Pseudosulfitobacter sp. DSM 107133: one gene and its partner. The main gene of each other region encodes a partner of the protein of the gene in region 2 in a complex. Links are inferred from orthologs where the notes say so. Each region holds a gene or a part of one and is shown on either strand. Other genes may lie near its edges. The genes, in order: uvrB and DSM107133_RS12280.

Region 1 (3,264 bases), 2.0 Mb from region 2 along the record:
GCGCAGGCTCCTGCGCGAGAGCCTGTTCATGCCCGCCCTCGTCGCCATGAAGCGAAACCCCGATCTGAGCCAGAAATACGATGCCCTCAGAGCCGCCGGAAAACCCCACAAGGTCGCGCTCGCCGTCCTCATGCGAAAACTCCTGATCCTCGCAAACACTCTCATAAGCGAAAACAGAGAATGGACACCAAAACACCCTTGACCAAGACGGATACTTGATTCCGCGCAAAAAGGACAAGCGGAAAAGATTCGTTCCTGACTTCGCTGCATTTTCCATGAATGACGGTTTAGCTCAGGCTCATCCTCCCCGTTCGCATGGCCTGCGTCGATCTGACCGTCGGGTGGCATGGGGAAACAGCTACACCAGCTTTGAGTCAGCGACGGGACGCAAACGCCGGTTTTGCCTGGCCTCTGACAGCCCCTACCGCTTGCCCCCGTACCGCGATTTGCCACCGCGCATGCCGCCGCGCCCGCCGGTGCTGCGCCCTGATGCCTTGTGTGCATCGTCCACGGCCTTTTCCACCGCATATTGCCGCGCCATCGGGTCGTCGGCGACGGCCAGATCGACCGCTTCCAGCCGCTTGACCTCGTCGCGCAGCCGTGCGGCCTCTTCGAACTCCAGATTTTCGGCAGCCTTGCGCATATCGGAGCGCAGCCCTTCCAGAACCGCCTGAAGATTGCCGCCCGCTAGCGACTTGTCGATCTTGGCGGTGACGCGGGACTGATCCGTGTCGCCCTTGTACAGACCGGCCAGAATATCCTCGACGTTCTTCTTGACCGTCAGCGGCGTGATCCCGTGTTCCGCGTTATAGGCCAGCTGCTTGTTGCGGCGGCGTTCGGTTTCGCCCATGGCGCGTTCCATGCTGCCGGTGATGCGGTCGGCGTACATGATCACGCGCCCGTCGGCGTTGCGCGCCGCGCGGCCGATGGTCTGGATCAGCGAGGTTTCCGAGCGCAAGAAGCCCTCTTTGTCCGCGTCCAGAATGGCCACCAGCCCGCATTCGGGGATATCCAGACCTTCGCGCAGCAGGTTGATCCCGATCAGCACGTCAAAGGCGCCCAGCCGCAAATCACGCAGGATTTCGATGCGCTCGATGGTGTCGATGTCGCTGTGCATGTATCGCACGCGAATGCCCTGTTCGTGCATGTATTCGGTCAGGTCTTCGGCCATGCGCTTGGTCAGCGTGGTGCACAACGTGCGCATCCCGGCGGCAGCCACCTTGCGCACCTCGTCCAGCAGATCGTCAACCTGCATGTCCACGGGGCGGATCTCGATCATCGGATCGACAAGGCCGGTGGGGCGGATCACCTGTTCGGTGAACACACCGCCGGACTGCTCGATCTCCCAGTCCGCGGGGGTGGCGCTGACGAACACCGATTGCGGGCGCATGGCGTCCCATTCCTCGAACTTCAGCGGGCGGTTGTCCATGCACGACGGCAGGCGGAACCCGTGTTCGGCCAATGTGAACTTGCGGCGATAGTCGCCTTTGTACATGCCGCCGATCTGCGGCACGCTGACGTGGCTTTCGTCGGCAAAGACGATGGCATTGTCGGGGATGAATTCGAACAGGGTGGGGGGCGGCTCGCCCGGTGCGCGGCCCGTCAGATAACGCGAATAGTTCTCGATCCCGTTGCACACGCCGGTGGCTTCCAGCATTTCCAGATCAAAGTTGGTGCGCTGTTCCAGCCGCTGCGCTTCCAGCAGTTTGCCGTCGCCCACCAGTTGATCCAGCCGTGTGCGCAGCTCTTTCTTGATGCCGATAATCGCCTGCGACATCGCCGGTTTCGGGGTCACATAGTGGCTGTTGGCATAGACCCGGATCTGGTCCATCTTGTCGGTCTTTTCGCCGGTCAGCGGGTCGAATTCGGTAATGCTTTCCAGCTCTTCGCCAAAGAAGGACAGCCGCCATGCGCGGTCGTCAAGGTGGGCGGGGAAGATCTCCAGCGCATCGCCGCGCACGCGGAATGTGCCGCGGAAAAACGCCTGATCGTTGCGTTTGTATTGCTGGGCCACCAGATCGGCGATCACCTGACGCTGGTCGTACATCTGCCCGACCTTCAAATCCTGCGTCATCGCGCCATAGGTCTCGACCGAGCCGATGCCGTAGATACACGACACCGAGGCCACGATAATCACGTCATCGCGTTCCAGCAGCGCCCGCGTGGCCGAGTGGCGCATACGGTCGATCTGTTCGTTGATCTGGCTTTCTTTCTCGATATAGGTGTCGGACCGCGCCACATAGGCTTCGGGCTGGTAATAGTCGTAGAAGCTGACGAAATATTCCACCGCGTTGTCCGGGAAAAACCCCTTGAACTCGCCATATAGCTGCGCCGCCAGCGTCTTGTTCGGGGCAAGGATAATCGCCGGGCGCTGGGTTTCCTCGATCACGCGGGCCATGGTGAACGTCTTGCCGGTGCCGGTGGCCCCTAACAGCACCTGGTTGCGGTCACCGTCCAGCACACCCGCCGTCAGCTCTTTGATCGCCGTGGGCTGGTCGCCTGCGGCTTCGAATTCGGTTTTCAGCACAAACCGCTTGCCGCCTTCCAGCTTTTCACGGCTTTTGACGTCGGGCGCAGGGTTCGACAGCACCGGCGCGGATTGGTCGGAATGGGCGTAGGGCATGGCAGTCTCGCTTTCTGTTCCCAACTTGGCCCGTTTGACGCCGGACGCAAGGGGGGCAGGCGGCGATGCTGTCAGAAATTGTCAGTACCGGCGCACGCCCGAAGGAGGCATAAAGCGAGGACTGGCCCCTGTTGAACGTCAGATGACTTTGATCGTTGCGTCATCAACGGCCCCAAAGTCGCAAACCGGACATTCGTGCAGGATGCGGCGAAAGTCGGCAGTGAGCCCTGAATGATCTACCCACGCAGGGCAGTGCCTGACCGCGGGTGGGCATCACCACATGGGTGGATGCCCCTTAATTTCTATGCTTTGGCGTGGGGATGAAGAAACGCGATACGGTGAGAAAGCGCCCGCCCATGGGGCGGTCGGGCGCTGCCCGGCGGTGCTACGCACCTTGATTCCGGGCTTTGGTGGACGTCCGCTTCGTCCCGCTCACCGTACTTCGATGCACCATGCGGCGAAAGTCGGCAGCGAGCCCAACCTGAAAATTCGAGATTCTCGCTGCGTGCGCTCGCAGCACAAAAATTGCGGCGGGAGCGAAAAATTCGATGCCGCCTTGCAGCGGGCGATGCGGCCATTCATACAGGTCGCAGCATAGCTCAGAGGCCGAATTTACACATCGCCGGACTAACTGGGCCTTC
Region 2 (3,488 bases):
AGCCGCTTCCATCGCCACCCGCGATTCACGTACACCCAAGGCTGGTTTCCGGGCTTGGGGCGGGTGGCCTTGCGGCCCGCAATTGACACCTTCCCGGGGAACGCCCCAGTGGCCTTGCCAGTCACATCCCACCCTCACCGTTGCGGGGGCAGCGCCGGAATCACACCGGCTTCCCAATTCTCCGCCCGTGGGCGGCACCTTGGATGTTCAGACTATTGTTGCTGCTGATTCACCACAAGCCCAAAGACGGCAGCACACGACCATTTGCGACCCTGGAGCGTCCGGCCTTAAACATGAATCACTTGTTCGCTGCCTTCGCCTGCGGCGGGGCGCGAAAAGTGATGTGCGATGCCTCAGGGTAATGGCCGGACGCTTTAGAACGGAATGTCGTCAGCGCCGGTGATGAACTTCGACACGACCTTTTTGGTCCCCGCCTTTTCAAAGTCGATCTCCAGCTTGTCGCCCTCGATTCCCACAACCGCACCATAGCCGAACTTCTGGTGAAACACCCGTTCGCCCACGGTAAAGCTGCTGAGTGCACTGGCGTCGATGGTGGTGTTACGGCTTTCGCGCGGCTGGCTGACCGAGCGGTCCTGACTGCGCGCCTGCAAGCGCCGCCATCCGGGGGAATTATAGACATTGGCCTCGGCCGCCGCTTCGTGCAGGCGGGATCGCACACCGGCCATGCCTGCGGCACCGTAATTGCCCCCATGCAGCCCCGGCGGGGTCAGCACGTCGACATGATCGGCGGGCAATTCGTCGATAAACCGCGAGGGCAGCGCCGACTGCCACTGGCCAAACACAAAGCGGTTGGAGACAAAGGAAATCGTGCAGACCTCCTCGGCGCGGGTGATGCCGACATAGGCAAGGCGGCGCTCTTCCTCCAGCCCCTTGACCCCGCTTTCATCCATCGAACGTTGCGACGGGAACAGGCCGTCCTCCCAACCGGGCAGGAACACCATGGGGAATTCCAGCCCCTTGGCCGCGTGCAGGGTCATGATGCTGACCTTGGCACCCTCGCCTTCCTGCTCGTTGTCCATGATCAGGCTGACGTGTTCCAGAAACCCTTGCAGGTTTTCGAAATTGTGCAGCTGGTTGATCAGCTCCTTGAGGTTCTCCAGCCGCCCCGGCGCCTCGGGTGTCTTGTCGTTCTGCCAGTGGGCGGTATAGCCGCTGTCATCCAGAATCACCTCGGCCAGTTCGATATGGGTATAGTCGGGCGCGGTGTCGGTTTCGGTGTCCACCACGCTGTCGTCATCGTCCAGAATGCGGGTGCCATTGGCCCGCAGCATCGCAGACCACCGGTCGATCCCCTCGACCAGCTTGCGCAGTTCGGCACCACCCTTGCCCTTGATCAGCCCTTGTTCAACCGCGATCCGCGCCCCTTCGACCAGGTTCACGCCATTCGCCCGCGCCGTGATCTGAATGGTCTGCTGCGCCTTGTCGCCAAGGCCGCGCTTTGGCGTGTTGACGATACGTTCAAACGCCAGATCATTGTCCGGCGACACCACGACGCGAAAATAGGCCATCGCGTCCCTGATCTCCAACCGCTCGTAAAAGCGCGGGCCACCGATCACGCGGTAGGGCAGACCGATGGTCAGGAACCGGTCCTCGAACGCGCGCATCTGGTGCGAGGCGCGGACGAGGATGGCGATTTCGTCGAGGTCAAACTTTTGAAACGCCGGTGGAAGCGGTTGATTATCCTCATATCTTCCGACCAATTCCCACATTAAACGGCGGGATTTTTGGTCCGTGAAAGGACTGTTTTGAAACCGCATTCTTGCGAACAACTCTTCAGGCGTTTTCACTCCATTCAGAGCATCCTGCTTCGCAAGACGCTCGAACTCTTGAAGAATACTCTTCGAGCGAGGATTATTGCGGCTGACCGCGTGTTTTGATGTGCCACGCTGCGCCGCCTCGATCTCTTCACCGATCCAGCGCGCCTCTTCCTCACCGTCCCAATGGCCGATCAGGCGCACCATCTCGCCCTCGGTCTCTTCGGTCCACAGCGTCTTGCCCAGACGGTCGGTGTTGCCCGCAATCACCCCCGAGGCCGCAGCCAGAATATGCGGGGTCGAGCGGTAGTTCTGTTCCAGCCGCACCACATGCGACCCCGGAAAATCCTTTTCAAACCGCAGGATGTTGCCCACCTCGGCCCCGCGCCAGCCATAGATCGACTGGTCGTCGTCGCCCACGCAACAGATGTTCTTGTGCCCGCCCGCCAGCAGCCGCAGCCACAGGTATTGGGCCACGTTGGTGTCCTGATATTCGTCCACCAGAATGTATTTGAACCAACGCTGGTACTGCTCCAGCACGTCGGGGTGTTTCTGGAAGATCGTGACCATGTGCAACAGCAGGTCACCGAAATCGGTGGCGTTCAGGTCGATCAGGCGGCGCTGGTATTGGGCATACAGCTCCACGCCCTTGTGATTGTAGGCCCCCGCATCCGCCGACGGGATCTTGTCCGGCGTCAGGGCGCGGTTTTTCCATGCGTCGATGACACCGGCCAGTTGCCGCGCGGGCCAGCGTTTGTCGTCAATGCCCGCCGCACTGACCAGTTGTTTCAGCAGGCGCAGCTGGTCGTCGGTGTCCAGAATGGTAAAGTTCGACTTCAGCCCCACCAGTTCCGCGTGCCGCCGCAACAGTTTCACACAGATGGCGTGGAACGTGCCCAGCCACGGCATGCCTTCGATCTGCTGGCCCAGCATCTGGCCCACGCGGATTTTCATCTCGCGCGCGGCCTTGTTGGTAAAGGTCACCGCCAGCACTTCGTTCGGGCGCGCCCGTCCTGTCATTAACAAATGCACGATTCGCGCGGTCAGGGCGCGGGTCTTGCCGGTGCCCGCCCCTGCCAGCATCAGCACGGGGCCGTCCATCTGTTCGACCGCGGCACGTTGGGCGGGGTTCAACCCGTCAAGATAGGGTTGCGGACGCGCGGCCATGGCGCGGGCGGACAGCGAAGCGCCCTCGAAGGCGTCCATTTCATCGAAACTGCTCATGTAGGTCGATATACAGATACCACGGCCCAAGGGAAAGGGTGTTCTATGGATGTTCTCGCCACAAAGCGCCCGATAACTGCTGCTTTGACAAGGCATCACGCCGCGTCCTGGCTCCGCCTGAGACCCGCGGAAACGCTGCTTGATTTGCCAGGACGCCCAAAATTTCAGCAATGCAACAGCACCTGCCCGATCCCCGGGACATGGCCACCAACAGGGGCGGGGATTCCCCTGAAATCCTCCGGCCCGCGCGGGTTCGGCTGAGTCTTTGCGCTAACATGTCCGGCAGCAGACCGGATGCGCCGCAAACAGGCTTCGCGACGGTGCCATTGGGTTGTAACAGTCGCGTAAATTGACCTACACCCTGCGTGAACACCATCAGGCCGTTACTTATACAAGGATGTCCACTTTGACCGAGTTTTCCAAGATCCTCATTGCCAACCGGGGTGAAATCGCCATCCGCATCATGCGTGCGGCCAACGAGATGGGCAA

The links.
Region 1: the proteins of DSM107133_RS12280 (region 2) and uvrB are in contact, whole or in part, in a crystal structure (PDB 7EGT), measured with the Thermus thermophilus proteins. The link is inferred for Pseudosulfitobacter sp. DSM 107133 from one-to-one orthologs. Residues at the interface, in WP_096412145.1 of Thermus thermophilus: His654, Arg656, Phe657, Gln666, Asp668, Glu669, Lys680, Arg681, Leu682, Ser683, Lys685, Tyr686, Ala687; in WP_096411307.1 of Thermus thermophilus: Glu23, Leu25, Arg26, Asp27, Gly28, Glu29, Arg30, Phe31, Arg55, Glu326, Asp327, Phe328, Glu379, Ser382, Gln383, His398, Gly400, Arg401.

Annotation. Positions count from the first base shown.
Region 1 is NZ_CP085154.1:513,463-516,726, forward strand. Bases 23-2,967 are described here. They hold uvrB (excinuclease ABC subunit UvrB), read right to left. Parts: upstream 2,624-2,967; coding sequence 422-2,623; downstream 23-421. Other genes in these bases: DSM107133_RS02440 (IS110 family transposase), read left to right, coding at 23-202. In the rest of the region: more of DSM107133_RS02440, read left to right, coding at 1-22. UniProt on the Escherichia coli protein: The UvrABC repair system catalyzes the recognition and processing of DNA lesions. A damage recognition complex composed of 2 UvrA and 2 UvrB subunits scans DNA for abnormalities.
Region 2 is NZ_CP085154.1:2,507,729-2,511,216, forward strand. What follows is about bases 175-3,343. They hold DSM107133_RS12280 (UvrD-helicase domain-containing protein), read right to left. Parts: upstream 3,000-3,343; coding sequence 375-2,999; downstream 175-374. In the rest of the region: DSM107133_RS12285 (pyruvate carboxylase), read left to right, coding at 3,406-3,488. UniProt on the Escherichia coli protein: A helicase with DNA-dependent ATPase activity. Unwinds DNA duplexes with 3'-5' polarity. Translocates on single-stranded DNA with 3'-5' polarity. Initiates unwinding more efficiently from a nicked substrate than double-stranded DNA.